DNA from 3 places in the Streptomyces sp. NBC_01092 genome. Region 3 is predicted to be linked to each of the others. Evidence: riboswitches for the same ligand, from Rfam matches in the RefSeq annotation. Region 3 holds a riboswitch; each other region holds the start of a gene.
What was found. Region 3 has a riboswitch for cyclic di-AMP ahead of OG254_RS29815 (NlpC/P60 family protein). Riboswitches for the same ligand answer to the same signal wherever they lie in the genome.

Region 1: another riboswitch for cyclic di-AMP. It lies ahead of OG254_RS42595 (LysM peptidoglycan-binding domain-containing M23 family metallopeptidase); the one in region 3 lies ahead of OG254_RS29815 (NlpC/P60 family protein).
Region 2: another riboswitch for cyclic di-AMP. It lies ahead of OG254_RS07670 (C40 family peptidase); the one in region 3 lies ahead of OG254_RS29815 (NlpC/P60 family protein).

Annotation. Positions count from the first base shown of each region.
Region 1 covers NZ_CP108659.1:9,423,726-9,429,120, reverse strand. The annotation lists gene OG254_RS42600 (SGNH/GDSL hydrolase family protein) at 89-874, opposite strand; gene OG254_RS42595 (LysM peptidoglycan-binding domain-containing M23 family metallopeptidase) at 1,126-2,061, opposite strand; cyclic di-AMP (ydaO/yuaA leader) riboswitch at 2,066-2,231, opposite strand; gene OG254_RS42590 (alpha-galactosidase) at 2,531-4,600, opposite strand; gene OG254_RS42585 (tyrosine-protein phosphatase) at 4,781-5,395, shown strand, end outside.
Region 2 covers NZ_CP108659.1:1,760,065-1,765,459, forward strand. The annotation lists gene OG254_RS07660 (ATP-dependent Clp protease proteolytic subunit) at 22-657, shown strand; gene OG254_RS07665 (hypothetical protein) at 665-973, shown strand; cyclic di-AMP (ydaO/yuaA leader) riboswitch at 1,316-1,525, shown strand; gene OG254_RS07670 (C40 family peptidase) at 1,529-2,002, shown strand; gene OG254_RS07675 (LysE family translocator) at 2,056-2,670, opposite strand; gene OG254_RS07680 (LysR family transcriptional regulator) at 2,774-3,700, shown strand; gene OG254_RS07685 (ATP-binding protein) at 3,705-4,163, opposite strand; gene OG254_RS07690 (helix-turn-helix transcriptional regulator) at 4,377-5,246, shown strand; gene OG254_RS07695 (DUF397 domain-containing protein) at 5,256-5,395, shown strand, end outside.
Region 3 covers NZ_CP108659.1:6,508,417-6,513,811, forward strand. The annotation lists gene OG254_RS29810 (tellurite resistance/C4-dicarboxylate transporter family protein) at 1-538, opposite strand, end outside; gene OG254_RS29815 (NlpC/P60 family protein) at 702-1,895, opposite strand; cyclic di-AMP (ydaO/yuaA leader) riboswitch at 1,903-2,072, opposite strand; gene pcrA (DNA helicase PcrA) at 2,458-4,944, shown strand; gene OG254_RS29825 (M23 family metallopeptidase) at 5,024-5,395, opposite strand, start outside.

The sequences.
Region 1 (5,395 bases), 2.9 Mb from region 3:
CGGGGGTTCGGGGCGAGCACCCGTCCGGGCCGTACCGATCAGGCAGGCATCGGCAGGCCCGGACGTATCGGTCGCTCGTGAACCGCTCTCAAGCCACCGATCGGATCCGCATCTTGATGTCGTCCGGGGACAGCGCGCCCTTGGCCGTCACATGGTCCCCCGACGACTCGCCGCGCAGTCGTCGGCCGATCCACGGCACCAGGTACTCGCGCGCCCAGTGGACGTCGTCCCGACGGACCTCGAGCGTGCCGCGCGGCGGGAGCGGCGGCCAGGGCTGGTCCGGGTCGGCGGGGATCTCCAGGCCGAGGACCTGGCCCGCGCGAAGCGCCACGCGCGTGTGCCCCTCGGGAGACAGGTGGAGCCGGTCGTCGTCCCAGGCCCGGCGGTCCTGAACGGCCTTGAGGGACCACAGGTCGAGCACCGGGCAGCCGTGCCGGTCGGCGATGGCCCGCACATGTCCGTTGTACGTGGCGATCTTGCCGCGCAGATGCTTCAGCACGGGCACGCCACGGGTGTCGAAGCCGGTCGTCACCATGACGGTGCCGACGGCGGAGGTGAGCCGGGTGATCGCCCGCTCGAAGCGCTCGGCGACCTCGTCGGGGTCGGTTCCGGGTCGGATGATGTCATTGCCGCCCGCAGAGAACGAGACCAGGTCCGGGGCCAGTTCGGCGGCCTTCGGAAGCTGTTCCTCGATGATCTGGTCGAGCAGTCTGCCGCGCACGGCGAGGTTGGTGTAGTTGAAGTCGCCCTCGGGGCGCCGGTCCGCGAGCAGGACCGCGAACCGGTCGGCCCAGCCGACGAACGCCCCGTCGGGGCCGGGGTCGCCGACGCCCTCGGTGAAGCTGTCCCCCACCGCAACGTACGACCCGATCACTGATCTGCTGTCACTCTTCGAATCGTCTGCCACATCGGGACATGATTCACCTTTGAATGTGACCTACGCGACCGTAGGAAAGGGTTGACGAGCGGTGAGATAAGCCACTCCTAAAGTGTTCGCCAAGCGAGGAATATCCCTCTGATCAGGGGTGTTGACGCGCGCAACCGCCAGTCCCGGAACATGCCGAAGGCCGGACCCGGGGATCGGGGTCCGGCCTTCGGCCGCGTGTCAGGCAGGTGGTTCTCGCGTCAGCCGATGGAGACGCCCTTGGAGGCCAGGTAGGCGACCGGGTCCACGTCCGAGCCGTAGTCCGGCGTGGTGCGGATCTCGAAGTGCAGGTGCGGGCCGGTGACATTGCCGGTCGCGCCGGAGAGGCCGATCTGCTGGCCCGCGGTCACGCTCTGGCCGCTGGAGACCGAGAGCGAGGACAGGTGGGCGTACTGGGCGTAGTAGCCGTCGGCGAGCTGGATGACGACCTGGTTGCCGTACGCACCGCCCCAGCCGGCCGAGACGACGGTGCCCGCGCCGACCGCCTTCAGTGAGGTGCCGGTGGCGGCGGCGAAGTCGACGCCGGTGTGATAGCCGCTGGACCACATGCTGCCCGCGACCTTGTAGGCGGTGCCGAGGGAAGCGCCGTCCAGCGGGGCGGAGAAGCCGTTGACGGTGCTGGTCGTCTCGGCGGCCGTGGTCGCCTTCTGCGCCTTCTTCGGCGTGGCGGACTTCGCGGCGGACGAGTCCTTCGAGGACGACTTGGACGCCGAAGACGGCTTGGAGGACGACGACTTGGGGGCGGTCGCCGGGGCCTTCTTGCCGCCGATCGTCAGCTTCAGACCGGGATGGATCAGCGACGGGTCGGCGCCGACGGCCTCACGGTTGTCGGCGTAGAGCTTCTTCCAGCCACCGCCGACGTTCTGCTCGTTGGCGATCTTCGAAAGGTAATCGCCGACCTTCACCGAATAGGTCCGCACGTCCGTCTTCTTGGCGGACTTCTTCTCAGCAGCCTTCTGGCCGGCGGCCGGAAGGGACGAGACGGCCTTTTCCGAAACGGTCTGCGAGGGAGCGGCGTGGGCGCCGGTGGCTCCCATGAGCGGAAGAGCGAGAGCGGCGCCACCGGTTCCGGCGACGGCGATGGAGCGGGTGAAGCGCAGGGACTTCGGACGGCGGTGCTTACCCTTCGCGGGCATGGCGAATTCCTCTCCGGCGCCTGCGAGGTGAGCTGTCGGGTGCGGGCTGGAGATGCCCGGCCGCGCCGAGGCGCGACTTGACCCCAAGCCGTTCCGGAGACCGGAACAGGCGGTTGTACCTGTGGGTCCCCCGCTCCTGCCGTGTACGGGTGAGTTAGCGCGGGATCCAGGCGGCGGCAGGATTAGGCGTCCGTCCGGATTGGTGGCGAACGTAAGCGAGGAAGACGCAAAGGAACAAGTGAGAGGTTCCGTCCGAATGCGTTCCTGTTGATCCCTTGTGGGAATTAGCCGTCACCGTGCGTGAAATATGGGGGTGCCGCCCGACTCAAAGCCCCATGAAAAGCACATGAATTACGTGGACATGACGGGCGACGCACCGTCACGGATATGACGCTCCTCACGTGACGCTGCTCCAGCTTTCTTTATTGCAGAGCGAGTTGGAATGAAGGCGCCAATTCGGACAGAACACCTAGATGCGACGGAGCCGAATAACTGCCGCATCCAGGTCGCCCTTCAGGCCGGTAGGTAGTCCGTGATGTACCAGTACGGCCCCTCGGTGTATTTCGCCCGTTTCAAGGCATTCATACGACACTGTCGGATCCAGGCCGTGCAGCCGCAGCGCCGGAAGGGGCTCGCCGTAGCTCTGCGCCTGGAGCCAGGCGAGGACGACCGCGTCGCCCCCGAGCACGTACTGCACCGCACTCAGCCCGCCACGCGGAGGCCGCAGCCGGTAGAGGTCGCCGCGCTGCACCAGGGGCCGGATCTCCTTGTAGAGCGCCACCCACTCCCGGGCCTCGGCGAGCTCCTCCTCGGTCCACTGCGCGAGGTCACCGCCGACCCCGAGCACCCCGGCCATGGCGCTCACGAACCGGAAGCGCAGCGAGCTGGCGCGGTGGTTGAGCATGGCGTTCGGGCTGTCCGTGACCCAGGCGGCCATGGCCCGGGCCGGGTGGATCTGGCTGAAGCCGTGCTGGATGGCGAGCCGGTCGAGGGGGTCGGTGTTGTCCGAGGTCCACACCTGGTCCGTACGGCTCAGCACGCCGAGGTCGATCCGTCCGCCGCCGCCCGAGCAGGACTCGAAGGCGACGCCGGGATGAGTGGCGCGCAGCCGGTCCAGCAGGGCGTACAGGGCGCGCACATGGTCGACCCACAGGCGCTGCGGATACGGCTCGCCGGGCCAGCCGGCGTCGGAGAAGCAGCGGTTGAAGTCCCACTTCACATAGTCGATCGGGGCGCTGGAGAGGAGCCCGTCGAGCTGTTCCCAGAGGTACTCCTGGACATCGTCGCGGGCGAGGTTCAGTACGAGTTGATTACGGAAGTCCGTACGCTTTCGTCCCGTTTGGTACTGCACCCAGTCCGGGTGGGCGCGATACAGCTCGCTGTCCGGATTGACCATTTCCGGTTCGACCCAGATGCCGAACTGCATGCCGAGCGTGTGCACGTGCTCGGCGAGCGGCTTGAGGCCGGACGGGAAGCGGTCGGGGTTGGGCGTCCAGTCGCCGAGCCCGGCGCGGTCGCTGGTGCGCGTGCCGAACCAGCCGTCGTCGACGACGAACAGCTCGACGCCCATGGCCGCGGCCCGCCGCGCGAGCAGGCTCTGCTGTTTCTCGGAGATGTCGAACTCCGTCGCCTCCCAGGAGTTGAACAGCACGGGCCGGTCCTGGTCGGCGTCCGGGACCACATACGCGCGCTGGTACGCATGCCAGGCGCGGCTGGCCCCGCCGAAGCCGCCGTCGCTCCAGAGGCCTGCGAAGACGGGTGTCGTGAAGGACTCCCCCGCCGCCAGGCGCAGCAGACCCGAGTCGTCGTACCCGGCTCCGCCGGTGATCTGCACGCGCGCGTCCGGGAGTTGGGCCACGCCGATGCGCCAGGACCCGGACCAGCCGAGCGCGCAGCCGTAGACCTCGCCGCGCTCCTCGGTGGCGTCCGTGTCGAGCGCGACCCACGGCAGGTGCTGGTGCCCGGTGTGTCCGCGACGGCTGCCGATGACCTTCTCACCGTAGGTGAGCGGGGCCTGTGCCAGCCGGGACTCGGCACCCCAGCGGCCGTGCAGCTGGGACAGCCGCCAGTCCTCCCGGTCCGGCAGCGTCCAGGTCGCCGAGTCGGCCCGCAGCAGCTCCAGGGCGGGCCCCTCGTTGTCCAGAGTCACCCAGCGCTCCACGACGTCCTGGCGCATCCGGTAGTGCAGGGTGACCTTCAGCCCGCCGTCACGAAAGCGCAACCGCAGCTCGTCACCCTCGGTCTCGTGGCGCTCGAAACCCCACTCGGTGCCGCGCCGCTCGTCGGTGCGCACGGACAGGGCGGGCCGTACGAAGCGGGGGCCGCCCTCGACCGGGTACTCCTCGCGGCCGTCGAGCGGGGACTCGAAGGGCCAGTACTCCGGCAGCGGGCGGACAGCGAGGGCCTCGGCGTCGGCGAGCTCGATCCGCGGCCCCCAGTGCAGGTGCAGCAGTTCGTCGCCGTCGGTCAGATGGACGGCGTAGCTGCTGGTCGGCCCGGAAAGGAGCCACGTACGGCCGTTGTCGGAGATCTCCAGCATCAAGCCCCCACAGAGACGAACAGGTGCGATCAAGTACCAACATCATCAAGGGTCGAGCGGCCCCGGGGCAACGCCTGTGGATAACTCATTGGGCCAGGAATCCATGTCGTATGGTCGAGAGCGCACCCCGTCGGCCGCATCGCCGAGCCGCGCCGTCGGGGCTGACTGGGAGGAGCCCCCGTGACGCAGCAGATCCCGTCGACCGAGCCCGAACTGGCCGGGGTTCGTAACTTCCGTGATGTGGGCGGCCTGCCGACAGTGGACGGACGACGGGTGCGGCACGGAGTGCTGTTCCGCAGCGGCCATCTCGCGCACGCGACCGCACAGGACGCCGACTTCCTCGACTCCCTCGGGCTGCACACGATCTTCGACTTCCGAAACGCGGCCGACCAGAAGCTCGAAGGCCCGGACGTCGAGCTGCCGGGCGTGCGCAATGTGAACCTGCCGCTGTCCGACCCCGCGGACGGCGCGGAGTTCTGGAAGATGGTCCGGGACGGCGATCTGGACCAGCTGCGCGGGATCCTCGCGGACGGCAAGGGCGCGAACCGGATGATCGCGTCCTACCGCTCGATCATCAAGGAGCGCACCGACGAGCACTCCCGGGTGCTGCACGCCCTCGCCGAGGACAGCGTCCCGGCCCTGATGCACTGCGCGGCCGGCAAGGACCGCGCGGGCCTGTCCATCGCCGTGACACTGCTCGCCGTCGGCGTGGAGCGCGAGGCGATCGTCGCCGACTACCTGGAATCCAACGCGAAGCACCGCCGCTACAAGGTGCGCCGCAGCGGCAGCGACTCC
Region 2 (5,395 bases), 4.7 Mb from region 3:
CCGGCAAGGGAGGCGCGAGCCATGACCCGACCGTCCGCCCGCTACGTACTGCCCGAGTTCACCGAACGCACGAGTTCAGGCGTCAGGACGCAGGATCCGTACTCGAAGCTGATGGAGGAGCGGATCGTCTTTCTCGGCACGCCGATCGACGACACGTCGGCGAACGACGTGATGGCCCAGTTCATGTACCTGGAGCACAAGGACCCCGACCAGGACATCTCGCTGTACATCAATTCGCCCGGCGGCTCGTTCAGTGCGATGTCGGCGATCTACGACACGATGCAGTTCGTCGCCTGTGACGTGGAGACGATCTGCCTGGGCCAGGCTGCCTCGGCCGGCGCCGTGCTGCTGGCGGCGGGCACCCCGGGCAAGCGGTTCGCGCTGCCGGGGGCCCGGGTGGTGATCCATCAGCCGGCGCTGCCCGAGCCGGTCGAGGGGCAGGCGAGCGATCTGGCGATCCAGGCGGACGAACTGACGCGGGTTCGCACCCGCCTGGAGGAGATGCTCGCCCGGCACACCGGGCGCGCTCGCGAGCAAGTGGCCGCCGACATCGAGCGGGACAAGATCCTGAACGCCCAAGAGGCGCTGGAATACGGGCTGGTGGACCGGATCGTCCCGAGCCGCAAGGCCACGCTCGCTCCGCCGACGGGACGGTGACCGGCCGGTGCTTCCACCCGAGTTGCCTCCGCTGCCCGCACTGACCCGTGCGGAGGGCGAGTTGATCGACCGTTATCTCGACGTGGTGGACCTGCTCGGCCGGATCAACCCGGCGCAGGAAGGCGATACCTATCGAGGACTGCGTGCCGCGCAGGCGCTCGTGAGCAGAGCGGCCGAGCTACGGGACGCGCTGGCGCTGATGCACCAGCGGGGCGAGACGGAGCTGCACGCTCACACGCTGGCGCGTGCGTTGCGCGTGCTGGACGGAGAGCGCCGCACGGCTCGTGTCACGGTGCCCCCGCGCTCCGACAGTTGACGACGCGTACGACCCGGATTCCGGACGCCCCGACCCACTGACGAGGCGTCCGGAGCTGAGCCGAAACGGACCAAACGGCGTACCCCCGTTCGGCGTAGCCAGTTCTACTTTTGTACGCCCGTCAGGGTTGCGCAACGGACATGACCCCCAGGCGGAATCAGGCACTCCATCCCTGGTCCGGGACTCCTCGACCCCCTGGACACCCCCTCGAACACGGCGGTACCCACCCGAACGGGTGAGTGGTGAGTAACACCACAAACCCCCGATTCCGTTGGGTATTTCGTTCATTCGTGCGTCAAGATCCCTGACTGACGACAAGCCCCCGCCGCAGCGGCGGGGCGGTCCGGGCGGACGCCGAGTCCTGCCGCCTCCCGGATGACCGGTCGACGGAGTGGATCGGCAGGAGTGGAGGACCCGAGCAAGACGGGTCGCCGGAGCGGACGTTCGTTCGATCCGAGCAACCCTTGGGGTGAAGCCGCGGCAACGCGGCCGGGCAACTTCGCCAGCCCGAATCCGACAGGTCATCCTTCACAGGCGGCTGACGAAGGGTTGCGCATGACTGCGCTCAATCGTGTCCCGTCGCTCATGGTCCGCGCCGGTACGGCCTCGGCCATGACCCTCGCCGCTGTGGGCGGCTCGATCGTGGCGCCCGGCCTCGCCTCGGAGGCGGAGGCCGCCACGCCGGCGTCGAAGGCACTTCAGATCGCGGCCTCGAAGAAGGGCTCCCCGTACAGGTGGGGCGCCACGGGGCCGAACCGGTTCGACTGCTCCGGGCTCACGCTGTACTCGTACAAGAAGGCGGGCAAGAAGCTGCCCCGCACGGCGGCCCAGCAGTACAACAAGACGCGCCACATCTCCGCCAAGAACCGCAAGGCCGGGGACCTGGTGTTCTTCCACTCGGGGTCGTACGTCTACCACGTCGGCATCTACGCCGGGAAGGGAAAGCTCTGGCACTCCCCGAAGACCGGGGACGTCGTGAAGCTCCAGAAGATCTGGACGAGGAGCGTCTGGTACGGCCGGGTCAAGTGACCTTCCCGGGGGCGGTGGCGGCGGCCTGACCCGCCGTCACCGTTCCCGGGGCCTCAGACGGCCATCAGCGGCCCCGCGAGGAGAGCCGCGCCGAAGGCCGTCAGCGCCGCGCCGGTGGCGAGCGTGACCGCACGAGCGGCCCGCGGCCGGCGCAGCCACCTGCCGAGCCGGTCCACCAGCAGGGCGACCACCTGGAACCACACCAGCGCGATCGCCAGCACGATCAGGGCGAGCAGCAGCGTCCTGGGCATCGCGGGAGAGCCCGCGGGCACGAACTGAGGCAGCACGCTGAGGAACGTGAGGGACGCCTTCGGGTTGAGGGCGTTGGTCACGAAGCCCTGCCGCAGCGGCCGCGCGGTGGACTCCTCCCGCGTGTCCACCACTTCGGTGTGCCGCTGCCGCAGCGTCTGGATGCCCAGGTACAACACGTAGACGCCGCCCACCACTTGGAGCGCGCCGAACAGCGCCGGTACGGCGGCCAGGACCGCGGCGACGCCCACCACCGCCAGCGTCACATGCACCAGCAGCCCCGCCCCGATCCCGAGCGCGCAGGCGGAGCCGGCCCGGCGCGAGACGAGGGCGTTGCGTACGACGACGGTGAAGTCGGCCCCGGGTATGGCGACGAGGCCGGCGGAGACCCCGGTGAAGGCGATGAGCTGAGCGTCCATGCCACCCAGCGTGCCGCGCGGAAGCCTTCAGCAGGTATGTCGAATATCCTGGGAAGCCATAAAGCATTGCTTAAGGCTGAGGTTCAGACAGACAGGGGCCCGCATGTTCGACCCGATCCGGCTCGCCGCCCTGGTGGCGGTCGCTGAGGCGGGTTCGATCACCCGGGCCGCCGAGCGGCTCGGCTACACCACGCCCGCGCTCTCCCAGCAGCTGGCCAAGCTGGAGCGCGAGGCGGGCACGGCCCTGCTGGTACGGCACCACCGCGGGGCGCGGCTCACGGGTGCGGGCGAGCTGCTGGTGGCCCGGGCGCGGCGGGTGCTCGACGAGCTCGACCGGGCCCGGCACGAGCTGGCCCTGCTGACCGGCCTGTCCGGCGGCACGCTGCGGCTCGGCACCTTCCAGACGGCCGGCATCCATCTGCTGCCGCCGGCCCTCAGCGCGTTCCGCCGGGCGCATCCGGACGTGGAGCTGACGGTCGCCGACTACGAGCCGTCGGCCGGGGTCGCCGCGGTGGCGGCGGGCGAGGTCGACCTGGCGCTGACCCACACCTACGAGCCGGGGGAACCGACCGCGCTGCCCGCCTCCGTCGGCATCGAGGCGATCCTCGTCGAGGAGCTCGTCCTGGTGTCTGCTCCGGGCCACGTCCTCACGAGCGGCGCCGCACGGCTGCCGCTGGCCGAGCTCGCCGGGCAGCCCCTGATCAGCATGGCGCCGGACGCTCCGGCCCGGCGGGGTGTGGAGGCGGCGCTGGCCAGGGCGGGGGCCACGCCGTCAGTGCTGGTGCCGACGCCTGGCTATCTCCTGGTGTGCGCGCTGGCCAGTGCGGGGCTGGGGGTCGCGGTCGTACCGGAGATGGTGGCGCGCACGTCGGTCACACCGGTCGGGGTGCGCGCGCTGGAAGGCGGGCAGTTGCGCCGTACGGTCTCGGTCGCCCATCGCGTCGACGAGGCGGCTCCCGCCGCGGACGCCTTCCGGGCCCTGCTGCGCGGCACCTTCGGCCGCTCGTCGGGACAGCCGCAGCAGGCCTGAGGGGCTACGGCTCCTGCGGGGCGGCGGCGGCGACCGGAGCGGCAGGCACGGTCCACGGCAGTTCGATGGAGACGGTCTTGCCGCCCTCGCGGGTCGGGCGCACTCTCAGCTTGCCGCCGCACTCCGCGGTCAGCCAGCGGATGATGACCATCCCGCGTCCATTGTCCTGCTGCACGGCGGCCGGGAGGCGTTTGGGGAAGCGGGGGTGGCTGTCGGTGACGCCGATGCGCAGGTGTTCGTCACGGTCGAGCACGAGGTCCACCGTGAAGGTGGGTGACTGGCCCAGGGTGTGCTGTACGGCGTTGGTGGTGAGTTCGGAGACGATCAGGCGGATGGTGTCGGCGATTTCCGTGTCGGGCGGCAGTCCCCACTCGGCGAGGGTGGTGAGCACATAGGCCCGGGCCGCGCAGACCGAAGCGGGATCGCTCGGCAGAGTGACGGATGCTTCCAGATGATCTGCCATGGCGACGTCGTCCCTTTCCCAACGGGAGCGCAGTCCGACACGGGGCGGATGGTTCGAGTACGGTCCCGGACTGGTGCTTCGTCGCCAGACTGCCATTACCAGGCCCGTCAGAGTGCCGATCCACCAAGATATGCATATATCTGTCGCTCGATGCGGTGAACTCTGCGACGGCAGAGCGTATTTGGGTGGCTCGGTTGGAGTAAGGAGTAGCCCATGCAGCACGGTCCCGCGGTGCGCCGCCGGAAACTGGGCGCGGAACTGCGCGCGTTGCGCACCGGGGCGGGGCTCACCAGCGGTGAGGCGGCCCGGCTGGCGGGCTGGCACCAGTCCAAGGTGAGCCGGATCGAAACCGGCGCCAGCGGGGTGAAACCGGCCGATGTGCGGTTACTGCTCGACGTCTACGGCGTAGAGGATGCCCAACTGCGGGAGTTACTGCTGGTATTGGCGGGCTCCGACGAGAGTGGCGGCCGCCATCACTGGTGGCACGCGTACCGCGGAGTGCTGCCGCCGACGTACCGGGACTTCATCAGCCTGGAGTCCCAGGCGAGCGCGATGCGTACGTTGGAGACGTCCGTGGTGCCCGGGCTGCTCCAGACGCCCGAGTACGCCCGGGCGGTGACCCGGGTCGCGGTGGGCGGGCTCGACCCGGACGCCGACGAACGCCTCGACGCGCTGGTCGCGGTACGTCTGGCCAGGCAGGACGTGCTGCGGGGGGATCCGCCGCTGAGGCTGAGCGCGGTACTGGACGAGGCGGTGCTGCGGCGGGAGATCGGCGGGCCCGAGGTGATGGCGGGGCAGCTGAACCGGCTGATGGAGGCGGCGCGACTGCCCCAGGTCCGCCTTCAGGTGCTGCCGTTCAAGGCCGGCGAGCATGTCGGCATCACCGGCCCTTTCGTTATCTTCTCATTTTCGAGCACTTCTGATCTGGATGTGGTTGTTCTCGACCACTTGACGAGTAGCCTCTATCTCGAACGGAAAGAAGACCTCCAGGCCTACACGGAGGCCTTCAACGCCCTTCGGATCCACGCCCTTTCGCCCGAGGAATCGTTGGATTACATCGCCGCGTTAGGTGGCGGCGCGTAAGGAGGCACCATGACAGCACCGCCTCGGAACATCACGTCGAGTACCGAACTGCCAGGTGCACGCTGGCTGCGCAGCAGCTACAGCACCGGGGCGAACAACTGCGTCGAGACGGCACAGCCGCACTCCGGTCCCTGGACCGGGCTGTTCGC
Region 3 (5,395 bases):
CGACGACGTAGAGGACGAGACCCAGCCAGAAGAACACGAGCGACACGTGGGCGAGCCATGCCGTCGTCTCGGCGGCGGCGAGGGTCGCGCCCAGGACCGCCAGGCCCTGGGTGGCCACGCAGACCAGGAACACCGCGCCGGGCATGTGGCGGCGCCAGTGTCGCAGGACGGCGAGCAGGAGGACCGGCCAGAGCACGGCGGCGAGGGCCAGGAGGGCCTCCGCGAGGGTTTCCCAGCCGAGGGCGGTGAAACGGGTGCCGAGGACTGTCGTTGCGGCGACGGCGGTCAGGGCGGCCGGGGTGGCCGCCTGCTTCAGCCAGTTCGGGCGGTCCAGGAGGAACCGTGCGGTGAAGTCGGCGGCGAGGGCGAGCCAGGCCGCGCAGGCGAGGGCGAGGGCGATGCGGGAGAGGGTCTCGTAGCCCGTCTGGTGGAAGCCCACCGAGAGGATGCCGGTGGCCAAGACTGCGGCACCGGCTGCGGGGGGTCGCTGCGACCACCAGGTGTGGAGGGGGGAAGTGGGGGTGGTGGTGGCGGGCATGGGGCGATGCTATGGAGCGCCGTGGGGGTTGGAGGCGGGGCGCGCTCGGGGGTGGGGTGAAATCGCCCGGTGCCGGGGGGTGGGGCGTGCTCGCTCCCCCTCGATCCCCCCGGCACGTCCGATCCCCCCGGTACGTCGCGAGGTCACCCGATCCTGACCGGTGTCAGGCCGGGCGGACCACGCTGTGGATCGACGACTCTCCGTCGTAGTAGATCGACTCCTCGCGGACGTACGTGCCGGGCTTCGGGGCGTGGATCATCATGCCGTTGCCTATGTAGATGCCCACGTGGGTGATGTCGTCGTAGAAGAAGACCAGGTCGCCGGGCTGGGCGTTGGAGAGGGAGACCGTGGTGCCGGCGTTGACCTGGTCGTAGGTGACGCGCGGGATGTCCACGCCGGCGGCCTTCCAGGCAGCCTGGGTGAGGCCGGAGCAGTCGTAGGAGTCGGGGCCGGTGGCGCCCCACACGTACGGCTTGCCCACCTGGGAGCGGGCGAAGGCCAGGGCCTTCTCGGCCTTGGTGGCGTACGAGGAGTCCGCGGACGAGTCCGAGTTGCTGGAGTCCGAGCCGCTCGAGTCGGCGGGCGGCTCGGTGCTCTCCTGCTGCTGCTGCTGGGCGGCAGCCTCCTGCTCCTGACGCTGGCGTTCGGCTTCCGCCTGCTGCCGGGCCAGTTCGGCGGCCTTGCGGGCGGCCTCTTCCTGCTTGGCCTTCTCGATCGCGGCGAGGCGGGCCTTCTCCTCCGCCGTCAGCTTCGAGAGAAGTTCGCGTGCGTCGGAGAGCTTCTGCTGGACGGTGGTCTTCGCGGACTGGAGGTCGCTCTGCGACTCGGTGAGCGTCTCGAGGCTCCGGGTGGCCTCCTGGCGCTTCTTCATCGTCGCGGACTGTTGGGTGAAGTAGTCGTCGACCGCTTCCTTCTGACGGCCCGTCATGCGGTCCATCAGCTGGTTCTGGTCGAAGTAGTCCTGCGGAGTGTCCGCCAGGAGGAAGGTCGCCGTGTCGGGCGCCGCGGCACCCGTGCGGTACTGCGCGGCGGCGTTGCGGCCCAGTTCCTCACGCGCTTCGTTGAGCTTCTGGGTGCGCTGGGCGACGTCGTCGAGGAGCGTGTCGACGCGCTTGCGCTGCTTGGTGGTCTGGTCCTTCGCCGCGTTGTACTTCTCGGTCGCCGACTCCGCCTGGCGGTAGAGGTCGTCGACCTTCTTCTCGACCTCTTCGAGGCTGGGCTTGTCGTCCGTCGAGGGGCTGGCGTTGGCCGTCTGGGACAACAGGGCCACGGACGTGAGGGCGGCCGTGGCGAGGGCAGGGGTGCGTATGCCTGCTACGCGCGTACCGGCGGGACGCGACTTGCGGTGCGACGCCAAGGGAGGCGACTCCTTCCATACTCCGCCTACCGAGTTAGCTGTCGGGTTCGGGCGGGTGGATCGGAAGGGTTGCCCTACGGCCACTTCCGGGAGGGAAGTCGGGCCGATTCACCCCAAGTTCGGTGGGTCCCCGGCTCCGGCTTGCCGTGAGGCGTGCGGACTCGGCGGAGGCCGTGCGGCCCGGCGTCGTTCGCCGGAGGGGGTCGTACGGCCTGTCCGGCACGGTAGCCAACTCGTGTGGCCCCTGTGAAGGTTGATGTTCGATATGCCCGATACATTTTCGTGACCTTGAAGCGAAATCTTGTGGGCGGTGGTTGGTTCGGGGTGGTGTGCGGAGGTGTGGGATGCCTTCTGCTTGATGTCTCGGTTGAACCGATATGGGACTGACAGTGGCGGCCTGGCCTGGTCGGTTGCCGGTCGTGGTGGAGCGGTCGCGGGGGGTGATGGGGTGGGTGATGGGGCGGGCTGGGGGAGCGGGTCGGAAGATCGTCGGGTTCCTGGGCCGGTGATGTTCCGAGGGCGGCGGCGGGTTGTCAGTGGCGCGGCCTAGACTCGGAGAGCGATGAGCAGCCTCTTTGACGACAGCTTCCTGGCGGACCTCCAGGCCCCACGGGCCCGCGAGGAAGAACACCCGCCGCCGCCCGAGGACGATCACACTCCGGAACCGGTTCCGGACGATCTGTTCGGTGGGAAGTTCGACGTGCCACCGGACCGGGACGGCTACTACCGCGACGGCGCCCCGCGCCCCGCCATCGACGCCGCGGCGCTGCTGGAGGGGCTGAACGAGAACCAGCGTGCCGCCGTCGTCCACTCCGACACCCCGCTGCTCATCGTGGCCGGGGCCGGGTCCGGCAAGACCCGGGTGCTCACCCATCGCATCGCCCACCTGCTCGCCGAGCGGAGCGTGCATCCGGGGCAGATCCTCGCGATCACCTTCACCAACAAGGCCGCGGGCGAGATGAAGGAGCGCGTCGAGCACCTCGTCGGCCCGCGCGCGAACGCGATGTGGGTGATGACCTTCCACAGCGCGTGTGTGCGCATCCTGCGCCGGGAGAGCAAGAAGCTCGGGTTCACCTCGTCCTTCTCGATCTACGACGCCGCCGACAGCAAGCGGCTGATGGCGCTCGTGTGCCGTGATCTGGATCTCGACCCCAAGCGGTTTCCGCCCAAGTCCTTCAGCGCCAAGATCAGCAATCTGAAGAACGAGCTGATCGACGAGGAGGACTTCGCCGCCCAGGCGACGGACGGCTTCGAGAAGACCCTCGCGCAGGCGTACGTCCTGTACCAGTCGCGGTTGCGGGAGGCGAACGCCCTCGACTTCGACGACCTGATCATGACGACGGTCAACCTGCTGCGCGCCTTCCCGGACGTCGCCGAGCACTACCACCGTCGCTTCCGGCATGTGCTGGTGGATGAGTACCAGGACACCAACCACGCGCAGTACGCCCTCGTGCGCGAGCTCGTCGGCACGCGCGAGCACCCCGTCGACGTGCCGCCGAACGAGTCCGACGTCCCGCCGGCCGAGCTGTGCGTGGTGGGCGACGCCGACCAGTCGATCTACGCCTTCCGCGGCGCCACCATCCGCAACATCCTCCAGTTCGAGGAGGACTACCCGGACGCGACGACGATCCTGCTGGAGCAGAACTACCGCTCCAGCCAGACGATCCTGAGCGCCGCCAACGCGGTCATCGAGCGCAACGAGTCCCGCCGCCCCAAGAACCTGTGGACCAACGCTGGCGCAGGCGCGCGCATCACCGGCTATGTCGCGGACACCGAGCACGACGAGGCACAGTTCGTCGCCGAGGAGATAGACCGACTGACGGACGCGGGCGACGCGAAGGCCGGCGACGTCGCCGTCTTCTACCGTACGAACGCCCAGTCCCGTGTCTTCGAAGAGATCTTCATCCGCGTCGGCCTGCCCTACAAGGTCGTCGGCGGCGTCCGGTTCTACGAGCGCAAGGAGGTCCGGGACGTCCTGGCCTACCTGCGCGTGCTGGCCAACCCCGAGGACTCCGTGCCGCTGCGGCGGATCCTGAACGTGCCCAAGCGCGGCATCGGCGATCGCGCCGAGGCGATGATCGACGCGCTGTCGCAGCGCGAGAAGATCAGCTTCCCGCAGGCGCTGCGGCGGGTCGACGAGGCGTACGGCATGGCCGCGCGGTCGACGAACGCCGTCAAGCGGTTCAACACGCTGATGGAGGAGCTCCGTACGATCGTCGAGTCCGGCGCGGGACCGGCGACCGTCCTGGAGGCGGTCCTCGAACGGACCGGGTACCTGGCCGAGTTGCAGGCCTCCACCGACCCTCAGGACGAGACCCGGATCGAGAACCTCCAGGAACTCGCCGCCGTCGCCCTGGAGTTCGAGCAGGAGTCGGGCGAGGGCGAGGCCACCGGTGGGCTCGCGGACTTCCTGGAGCGGGTCGCGCTCGTCGCCGACTCCGACCAGATCCCGGACGAGGAGGAGGACGGGTCGGGTGTCATCACCCTCATGACCCTGCACACCGCCAAGGGCCTGGAGTTCCCGGTCGTCTTCCTCACCGGCATGGAGGACGGCGTCTTCCCGCACATGCGCGCCCTCGGCCAGAACAAGGAGCTGGAGGAGGAGCGGCGGCTCGCGTACGTCGGCATCACGCGCGCGCGTGAACGGCTGTATCTGACGCGCTCGTCGATGCGCAGCGCCTGGGGGCAGCCTTCGTACAACCCGCCGTCCCGCTTCCTGGAGGAGATCCCGGCTCAGCACGTCGACTGGAAGCGCACGGGGGCGACCGCGCCCGTCTCCTCCGGTCCGGCGTCCGGCGTCGCCGCCTCGCTGTCCTCGTCCCGCTCGCGCTCCTCGGCCTCGGGCGCGTCCGGCTTCGCCACGCGCCGCACCGGCGAGAAGCCGGTCGTCCAGCTGGCCGTCGGTGACCGCGTCACGCATGACCAGTTCGGGCTCGGCACGGTGATGGCGGTGAAGGGCACGGGCGCGAACGCCGAGGCGACGGTCGACTTCGGCGACACCAAGCCGAAGCGGCTGCTGCTGCGGTATGCGCCGGTGGAGAAGCTGTAGCACTCACGCGAATGCGCCCCCGTCAAGGACGGGGGCGCATTCGTGAAGTCGTCAGTACCGGCAAGTCGTCAGGCGTTGCTCACGTGGGGTCGAGCCCGTGGCTGCGCAGCCAGGACAGCGGGTCTATCGCCGAGCCGCCACCCGGCCGCACCTCGAAGTGCAGGTGCGGACCCGTCGAGTTGCCGGAGTTGCCGGAGTACGCGATGGGGTCGCCGGCCTTGACCGTCGTACCGGAGGCGACGCGGTAGCTGGAGAGGTGGCAGTACCACGTCTCCGTGCCGTCCATCGCGGTCACGATCATCATGTTGCCGTAGGCGCTGTTCCACTGCGTGCGGACGGTGCCGTCGGTCGCGGCCATCACCGTCGTGCCGTACGAGACGGGGAAGTCGATGCCGGTGTGGATGGACATCCAGTTGATGCCGGACTGGCCGAAATAGGCGCTGAGGCCGTG